2 regions of the Agathobaculum sp. NTUH-O15-33 genome follow, and region 1 is predicted to be linked to the other one. Evidence: predicted binding sites of a transcription regulator. Region 1 holds the regulator's gene; the other holds the start of a gene.
The links. The regulator Rex, encoded in region 1, represses fermentation and respiration genes when NADH is low (regulators of the CRP and FNR family bind a similar motif). The targets are predictions, from matches to a motif close to ATTGTTAANNNNTTAACAAT.
Positions count from the first base shown of each region.

Region 2: the regulator Rex is predicted to act here: its motif matches at 2,242-2,261, upstream of RWV98_RS06140 (acetyl-CoA C-acetyltransferase).

Region 1 covers NZ_CP136187.1:2,200,683-2,205,102, reverse strand. Annotated here, with positions in the region: gene RWV98_RS10930 (aconitate hydratase) at 1-1,160, shown strand, start outside; gene RWV98_RS10925 (isocitrate/isopropylmalate family dehydrogenase) at 1,230-2,387, shown strand; gene RWV98_RS10920 (redox-sensing transcriptional repressor Rex) at 2,418-3,059, shown strand; gene RWV98_RS10915 (hypothetical protein) at 3,113-3,913, opposite strand; gene metA (homoserine O-acetyltransferase MetA) at 3,930-4,420, opposite strand, start outside.
Region 2 covers NZ_CP136187.1:1,170,623-1,175,042, reverse strand. Annotated here, with positions in the region: gene RWV98_RS06155 (4-hydroxyphenylacetate 3-hydroxylase family protein) at 1-120, shown strand, start outside; gene RWV98_RS06150 (hypothetical protein) at 288-572, shown strand; gene RWV98_RS06145 (acyl CoA:acetate/3-ketoacid CoA transferase) at 578-2,134, shown strand; gene RWV98_RS06140 (acetyl-CoA C-acetyltransferase) at 2,340-3,530, shown strand; gene RWV98_RS06135 (enoyl-CoA hydratase-related protein) at 3,745-4,420, shown strand, end outside.

The DNA of each region.
Region 1 (4,420 bases):
ATGAAGAATACACGGTGGACCTGTCCATGCTGGAGCCGCAGGCGGCAAAGCCGCACATGCCGGACAATGTGCAGAAGGTCACGGAGATCGGGCCGATCAAGGTTAACCAGTGCTGCATCGGCTCGTGCACCAATTCTTCCTATTACGATATGATGAAGGTCGCCGCCATTTTGAAGGGCAAGACCGTTCATCCGGACGTGAGCCTGACGATCTCGCCCGGCTCCAAGCAGGTTTTTGATATGCTGGCGAAAAACGGCGCGCTTTCCGATATTATTTCAGCCGGTGCGCGCATTCTTGAATGCGCCTGCGGTCCCTGCATCGGTATGGGCCAGTCGCCCGAGTCGGGCGGCGTCAGCCTGCGCACCTTCAACCGCAATTTTGAAGGCCGTTCCGGCACGCAGGACGCGCAGATCTATCTGGTTTCGCCCGAGGTCGCGGCTGCTTCCGCCCTGACCGGCGTGCTGACCGATCCGCGCACGCTGGGCGAAATGCCTGCAATAGAGATGCCGGAGCATTTCGACGTCAACGATAACCTCATCGTGAAGCCCGCCGAAGATCCGTCCGCCGTCGAAGTCGTGCGCGGCCCCAACATCAAGCCCTTCCCGCTGGGTCAGGCGCTGGAAGCCTCGTACACCGGCAAGATCGTTTTGAAAACCGAGGATAATATCACGACCGACCACATTCTGCCGGCGGGCGCCAAGCTTTTGCCGTACCGCTCGAATGTGCCGTACTATTCCAGCTATTGCTTTATCAATGTCGATCCCGAATTCCCGCAGCGCTGCAAGGCGCAGGGCGGCGGTATCATTGTGGGCGGCGCGAATTACGGGCAGGGCTCCTCGCGCGAGCACGCGGCGCTGGTGCCGCTCTATCTGGGGGTTAAGGCCGTGCTGTGCAAGTCCTTCGCGCGCATTCACAAGGCAAATCTGGTCAACTCCGGCATTTTGCCGCTGACCTTTGCGGACCCTGCCGATTACGATGCCGTAAGTCTTGCGGACGAGATCACGCTGCCCCATGTGCGTGAGGAGATCGAAAGCGGCGCGCAGGTAACGGTACAGTGCGGCGGCCGCACCTTTAAGGCCGACTGCGAGGTATCGGACCGTCAGCGCGGCGCGCTGCTCGCGGGCGGCACGCTCAATTTTGCCAAGCAGCAAAATGCGTAAAACCTGAAAACTTGACAGATCACTGAAAACTTGTTAAAATAATATCAATTTAGTGGAAGGATACAGACCATGTCTATTGACCAGTCCATCATCAAAAAATTTGAAGCAGTCGTCGAAAGCCAGCTGAGGCGCATCGAAGAAATGAAGGCGCAGGACGACTTTATCGATTACCAGAAGCTAGACAAACTTATCATCGGCGTTTGCGGGGGCGACGGCATCGGCCCCATGATCACCGCGATGTCCCAGCACGCGCTTGAGGTGCTGCTGGCGGACAAGGTAAAGGCCGGCAAGATTGAATTCCGCGTGATCGACGGCCTGACCATTGAGCGCCGCGCCGAGCTTGGCTGCGCGATCCCGCCGGATACGCTGGAAGAACTCAAGAAGTGCCACGTCATCCTCAAGGGGCCGACCACCACGCCGCGCAAGGGCGATCCGTGGCCCAATGTGGAATCCGCGAACGTTGCCATGCGCAAGGCGCTGGACCTTTTTGCGAATGTGCGTCCGGTCAAGGTGCCCGAGCTGGGCATCGATTGGACCTTCTACCGCGAAAACACCGAGGGCGGCTACGCCGTCGGCTCGCAGGGCGTTCAAATCGCGGACGACCTGTTTCTGGATTTTACCGTTGCGACCGCGCAAGGCTGTGAGCGCATCGCGCGTTTGGCCTTTGACTATGCGGCAAAGACCGGCAAAAACCGCGTTTCCTGCGTGACCAAGGCGAATATTATCAAAACCACGGATGGCAAATTCCTTGATACCTGCCAGCGTGTGGCGCAGGAATATCCGCAGGTCGTGTTCGATGATTGGTATATCGACATCATGACCGCGAAGCTGCTGGATGAAAAGCGCCGCCGCGACTTTAAGGTCGTTGTGCTGCCCAACCTCTACGGCGATATCATCACCGACGAGGCTGCCGAAATCCAAGGCGGCGTGGGCACGGCGGGTTCTGCCAATATCGGCAAGCGCTACGCCATGTTCGAGGCCATTCACGGTTCCGCGCCCCGCATGGTGCAGGAAGGCCGCGCGCAGTACGCCGATCCGTCGTCCGTTTTGCGCGCCTCCGTCATGCTGCTGGAGCATATTGGAGAAGTGGAACTGGCGAAAAAGCTTGAGCGCGCGCTCGACATCTGCATTTTTGAAGAGAAGAAATACGTGGTCACCGGCCGTGATACCGGCTGCACCGCGCAGGAATTCACCGATTACGTGCTGGAGACTGTGTCTGCCCTGTAATCGTGTGGCCGGGAGAGAGGATGAGTGCCTGTGGAACGCAAGCAAGAAGTATCAAAAGCAGTGATCCGGCGCTTGCCTCGTTATTATCGCAACATCAGCGAGCTCAAGGGCGAAGGCGTACAGCGCATTTCCTCCCGCGCGCTCGCCGAGCGTATGGGGTTGACCGCATCGCAGATCCGGCAGGACTTTAACTGCTTCGGCGGTTTTGGCCAGCAAGGCTACGGCTACAATGTCGATAAGCTGTTGGAGGAGTTGGGCGCGATTCTCGGCCTGCAGGATCAGCGCACCGCTATTCTAATCGGCGCGGGCAATCTGGGCCGCGCGCTGCTCAATAACTTCGATTTTGCCGCGAGCGGTTTTCGCCTGCTCTGTGCGTTTGACGCCGATCCGGAGCTGGTCGGCCGTAAGTTCGGCGGCCATGAGGTACGCGACGCATCGGGCTTGTTCGACTATGTCGCCCGGCGGGGGCCCGATGTTGCCGTGCTGACGATTCCGCGCGGACGCTCGCCCGAATTGGCGCGCGATCTGGTCGATCACGGGATCAGCGGCCTGTGGAACTTCACGGGAGAAGATTTGCATCTGGAAGGTCTGGGCATTCCGGTGGAAAACGTGCACCTGTCCGACAGTCTGATGACGCTTTGTCATTTGATCGGTCAGGAAAAACAAGAATAACAAAACGCCAACCTTATCGGTGCAGTTCATGCCCGATAAGGTTGGCGTTTTTCTTATAAAAGGAGAAACTCGACCGCGCTGCGCTGTTCGCCGATCTGTCCGTCGAGGAAGATCTCCCACGTATCCGCGCCAGCCGAACGGTATTCGGAGGACGAACCGATTGTGCGCCATGGAAAATAATAAGCCGCCAGCCGGTTGCCGAGCATTCGCTGTATAAATAAGCCGTTTTGCATGCAGCAGGATAGCACGGCGGCGTCCTCGCTCGCTTTTTTGCGGCGGAAAAACGCCGGGCGAAGATAGCGCCAATGGCATTCACGGATTTCGGGTCCAAGCCGGTAAGCGTCCAAGGCGAACTGATAAAGCGCATAGTGCTCGTTCGCCAGCGCGCTGGGGCGCGGGTGGGCCTCGGCGGCTTGCCGGCAATCAAAATCCATTGGCAGCCCAAGCAGCGTGTGTAGCGCGGGTAGAAAAAGATCAAGCGTGGTTCGGTTGAAAGCCGCCGAAGAGCAGTGGATCGCGCCGCCGTCCGACCAGTAAAGGTCAAGGCGGCTATAGAGCAGCTCGGTGATCAGCGCGGCGTAACGAAGCTGATCCCGCCGGATGCAGACCGGTGTGATCCCTGTATCGCCTTCGCGGCAGAGCAGCAGAATCTCGCCGTCGCGAACCGCCAGCATATATTCGACGCTCTTCTTTTGGTAGGGCAGCGCGGGCACGAACAGGAGATGTTCCAGTGACAATCCCTGCTTCAGCCAGAACTCTAAATGCGGGCGGTAGAGGGGCTGGATCTCGCCCTCGTCCCAAATGCGTACCGGCCAATCCCGCAGCGTCGGCGCGCCGTCGATCTTTTCTATCATAGCAGTATCCTTTGTCTTAGATCTTTTCAAGCACGTACGGCGTCGTCTGGTAAACGTAGTAATTGAGCCAGTTGGTGTAGAATAGGTATGCGGTGGATTTCCATGTGACCAGAATTTCGTTCGTGGGGTCGTCGTTGCGGAAATAGTGGCGCGGCACCTGCGGGGTCATGCCTTTGGCGAGGTCGCGCTCGTATTCCAGCTTTAAGGTGTCCGAATCGTATTCGGAATGACCAAGCACATAGATCTGCCGGCCGTTCATGGCTTCGACGATGTAAACGCCGGCCTCGTTCGATTCAGCCAGCAGGCGCAGCCGGTCGTCCGCGCGGATATCCTCTGCCCGAATCTCGGTGTGCCGGGAGTGCGGCGCCCAAAAGACATTGTCGAACCCGCGCATGAGCGGTTCCTTGGGGTAAAGCACATGGTGCTGGAACACGCCGGACATCTTTTGCGGCAGCGGATATTTGGGCACGCCGTAATGGTGGTATAGGCCCGCCTGCGCGCCCCAGC
Region 2 (4,420 bases), 1.0 Mb from region 1:
TACCTGCCCGAGTCCATGCACGGCGCCGGCTCGCCGCAGGCACAGCGCATCATGATTGCCCGTCAGTCCAACCTCGAAATGAAGAAGGAACTGGCGAAGAAGATCGCTCGTATCGACTGATCTTCCTGCAGGGCCGTCTGATGAACACGGCCCTACCCCATAGGCACTCATGGAGCTCTTCTGTGGGTGCCTATGTTTGCAGTTACACGACAGTGGGGGCGGTGTGGAAGGCGGCGAACCGGCTGTTTTCCATACTGAAACCACTGTAAAAGGGGGAAATTGGCGCCATGCTGCGCTGCACCGTAAAATTCTGCGGCGGCTGCAACCCGCGGTATGACCGCGGCAAGGCCTATGACGCCGTGCGCACCTCCCTATCTCAAGCCGCCGTCTTTGAACTGCCGAGGGACGGCGTACATTACGACGTACTGCTGATCATCCGGGGCTGCACCGGCTGCGAATACCGCTATGAGGAAATAGACGCCGACCGGCGTTTGCTCATCGAAAACGCGGCCGACGTCCCGGCTGTCATAGAACAAATAAAGCAGATTCCGTCTGACAAAAGAGGAGGATGATAAAGATGAAGAAAGTAAGCATCATCACAGCGGAGGAAGCCGCCCTGAAGGTACAGGACGGCGATACCATCGCCACCGGCGGCTTTGTAAGCTGCGCCTGCCCGGAGGCCCTCTCCGGCGCGCTGGAAAAGCGCTTTTTGGAGACCGGACACCCCAGCAACCTGACCCTGTTCTTTGCGGCCGGTCAGGGCCACCGCGACGGCACCGGCGGCGACCACTACGGCCATGAAGGCATGGTAAAGCGCGTCATCGGCGGCCACTGGGACCGCGCGCCCAAGCTGGGCGATCTGGCGCTTGCGAACAAGATCGAAGCCTACAACCTGCCGCAGGGCGTTATCTCGCATATGTACCGCGATATCGCCGCCCACAACATCGGCACCATCACCCACGTCGGCCTGTACACCTTTGCCGATCCCCGCAACGGCGGCGGCAAGCTCAACGACTGCACCACCGAGGACCTCGTCAAGATCGTCAACATCGAGGGCGAGGAGCGCCTGCTGTACAAGGGCTTCCCGATCAACGTCGTGTTCCTGCGCGGCTCCTACTGCGACGAATACGGCAACTGCACCGTACATAGAGAGATCGGCCCGCTGGACGTCACCGCGATGGCGCAGGCGTGCAAGAACTCGGGCGGCAAGGTCATCGTGCAGGTCGAAAAGATCGTGCAGGGCGGCACGCTCGATCCCAAGCTCGTGGCGATTCCCGGCATCTACGTCGATTCCGTCGTCGTCGGTTCGGACGAAGAGAACATGCAGTGCCTCGGCATGCCGTATGACGGCGCGCTGACCGGCGAGTTCCGCATCCCCGTGGACGCGATTCCGCCCATCCCGATGGACGCGAAGAAGATCATCGCCCGCCGCGCCGCCATGGAGCTGCCCAAGGACGCGATCGTCAACCTCGGCACCGGCGCGCCTGAAAAGATCGCCAACGTCGCCGCAGAAGAAGGCATTTCCGATAACATGACGCTGACCGTGGAGGCAGGCTCCATCGCGGGCGTTCCCTACGGCGGTACCCAGTTCGGCGCCGCGGCGAACGCGATGTGCATCATCCCGCACAACGTACAGTTCGACTTCTATCAGGGCGGCGGCCTTGACGTTGCGTTCCTCGGCCTTGCGGAGACCGCGCCCAACGGCGACCTGAACGTTTCCAAGTTCGGCACCCGTCTGGCCGGCGCCGGCGGCTTCATCGATATCACCCAAAACGCCAAGAAGGTCGTTTACTGCGGTACCTTCACGGCCAAGGGCCTCAAGACCGACTGTGTCGACGGCAAGCTCGTCATCACGCAGGAGGGCGCGAAGAAGAAGTTTGTTAATTCGGTCGAGCACATCACCTTCTCCGGCGATTACGCCAACAAGGTGCACCAGCCCGTTCTGTACATCACCGAGCGCTGCGTGTTCGAGCTGCGCCATGAAGGCGTCACGCTGGTAGAAATCGCGCCCGGCATCGATCTGAAAACCCAGATCCTCGACCAGATGGAGTTCGTCCCCAAGATCGCCGACGATCTGAAGACCATGGACGAGCGCATCTTCAAGGATGAGCTGATGGGCTTGAAGCACGAGTAAAAGCCGCTCGTATTGCTGGCCTATCTTGCATCTATTCTGTGAAGGTTATGGGTATGTTGTTAATCTTTTCACATACTTTTTCAAAACCCCTTGCAAATTGAAAATAATTTGATAAAATATTAACGATGTGACCCATTTCCATATGTTTAAAACGCGCCGGTCACCCTCCGGCGCCCGTATGAGAGAAGAAAAGGAGAAACCATCAATGAACGTTTACATCTGTTCTGCCGCCCGCACCGCGATCGGCACCTATGGCGGCGCTCTGCGCGACGTGCCCGCCGCTCAGCTCGGTATTGCCGCCGCTAACGCCGCCATCGAGCGCGCCGGCGTAGACAAGGCCGCGATCAACGAAGTCCTGTTCGGTCAGGTATTGCAGGGCGGCGTGGGCCAGAACGTAGCCCGTCAGGTTATGGTGGGCGCGGGCCTGCCCCTCACCACCCCGGCTATGACGCTGAACAAGGTCTGCGCATCCTCCATGCGCGCGATCTCGCTGGGCGCTCAGGTCATCCGTTCCGGCGAAAACCAGCTGATGCTGGTCGGCGGCTGCGAATCCATGTCCGGCGCGCCGTACATCTCCCGCAACATGCGCTGGGGCGCTCGTATGAACGACGTCAAGTTCGTGGACATGATGGTTTACGACGGCGTGTTCGACGTATTTAACCAGTACCACATGGGCATCACCGCGGAAAACGTTGCCGAGAAGTACGGCATCACCCGCGAGATGCAGGATCAGATCGGCTACGATTCCCAGATGAAGGCCGCCAAGGCCATCGAGACCGGCCGCTTCAAGGACGAGATCGTTCCGATCACCGTCAAGCAGAAGAAGACCGAGGTCGTATTCGACACCGACGAGCACTGCCGTCCGCAGACCACGCTCGAGGGTCTGGCCAAGCTGCGCCCCGCCTTCAAGAAGGACGGCGGCACGGTTACCGCGGGCAACGCCTCCGGCATCAACGACGCTGGCGCCGCGATGATCATCGCTTCCGAGGATTACGTCAAGGCAAACGGCCTGAAGCCGCTGGCTAAGGTCCGTTCGTTCGGCTCCGTCGGCTGCGATCCGTCCATCATGGGCATCGGCCCGATCGAGTCCACCCGTCAGGCGCTGTCCCGCGCCGGCCTGACCGTTGCCGACCTCGACCTGATCGAGTCCAACGAGGCGTTTGCCGCGCAGGCTGCCGCCGTTAACCGCGAGCTGGGCTTCGATATGGAGAAGGTCAACGTAAACGGCGGCGCGATCGCGCTGGGCCACCCGATCGGCGCGGCAGGCTGCCGCATCACCACCACGCTGATCTACGAAATGATCAAGCGCGACCTGACCATCGGCCTTGCCACCATGTGCATCGGCGGCGGCATGGGCGAAGCCATCATCGTCGAGCGCGACGAGCTCTGCAAGTAATTCTTTTAGAAGAACGAAATGGGAAAACTGTCTGCAAATTAGTAATTAGTAGTTAGTAATTATTGGAGGCAAACCATGCGGAGTGCCGGTTCAAATCAGCGCTCCGCCCCCATTCGTTTCTGGTATCAAACATATCCATATCGTAAATGATTAGGCGTTCGTAATTTCTAATTACTAATTCCTAATTACTAATTAACAAGAGGTGTATTTGGAAATGACCGATGTAGTGATCGAAAAAAAGGGTCATGTAGCGATCGTTAAGATCGAGCACATGCAGGCTATGAACGCGCTCTCCACCGACATGTATGCGCAGCTCGAAGAGGCGTTCGGTGAAGTCGCAAAGATGGACGACGTTTACGCCGTCGTTCTGACCGGTTCCTCCACCGTCAACAAGAAGGGCAAGACCGTCAACTCCTTTGTGGCCGGCGCGGACATCGCCGAGATGTCCACCAAGACCGTTGAGGAAGGCAAGTTCTTCGGCAACGAATCCAACCGCGTTTGCTGGATGATCGAAAACTTCAAGCGTCCGGTCATCGCCGCGATTAACGGCTTCTGTCTGGGCGGCGGCTGCGAGCTCGCCATGGCCTGCGACATCCGCCTCGCTTCCGAGAACGCCGCGTTCGGCCAGCCCGAAGTCGGCCTCGGCATCACCCCGGGCTGCGGCGGCACGCAGCGTCTGGCCCGCATCGTGGGCCTTGGCAAGGCAAAGGAAATGCTCTACACCGCCCGCGGCAATTACACCGCGCAGGACGCGCTGGCAATGGGCCTTGTCAATTACGTATACCCGCTTGAAAACCTGCTGGACGAAGCCGTCAAGCTGGCGGAAGAGATCGCCGCGCAGGCGCCGATCGCTGTTTCGCTGGTCAAGGAAGCCGTTAACGTCGGCATGC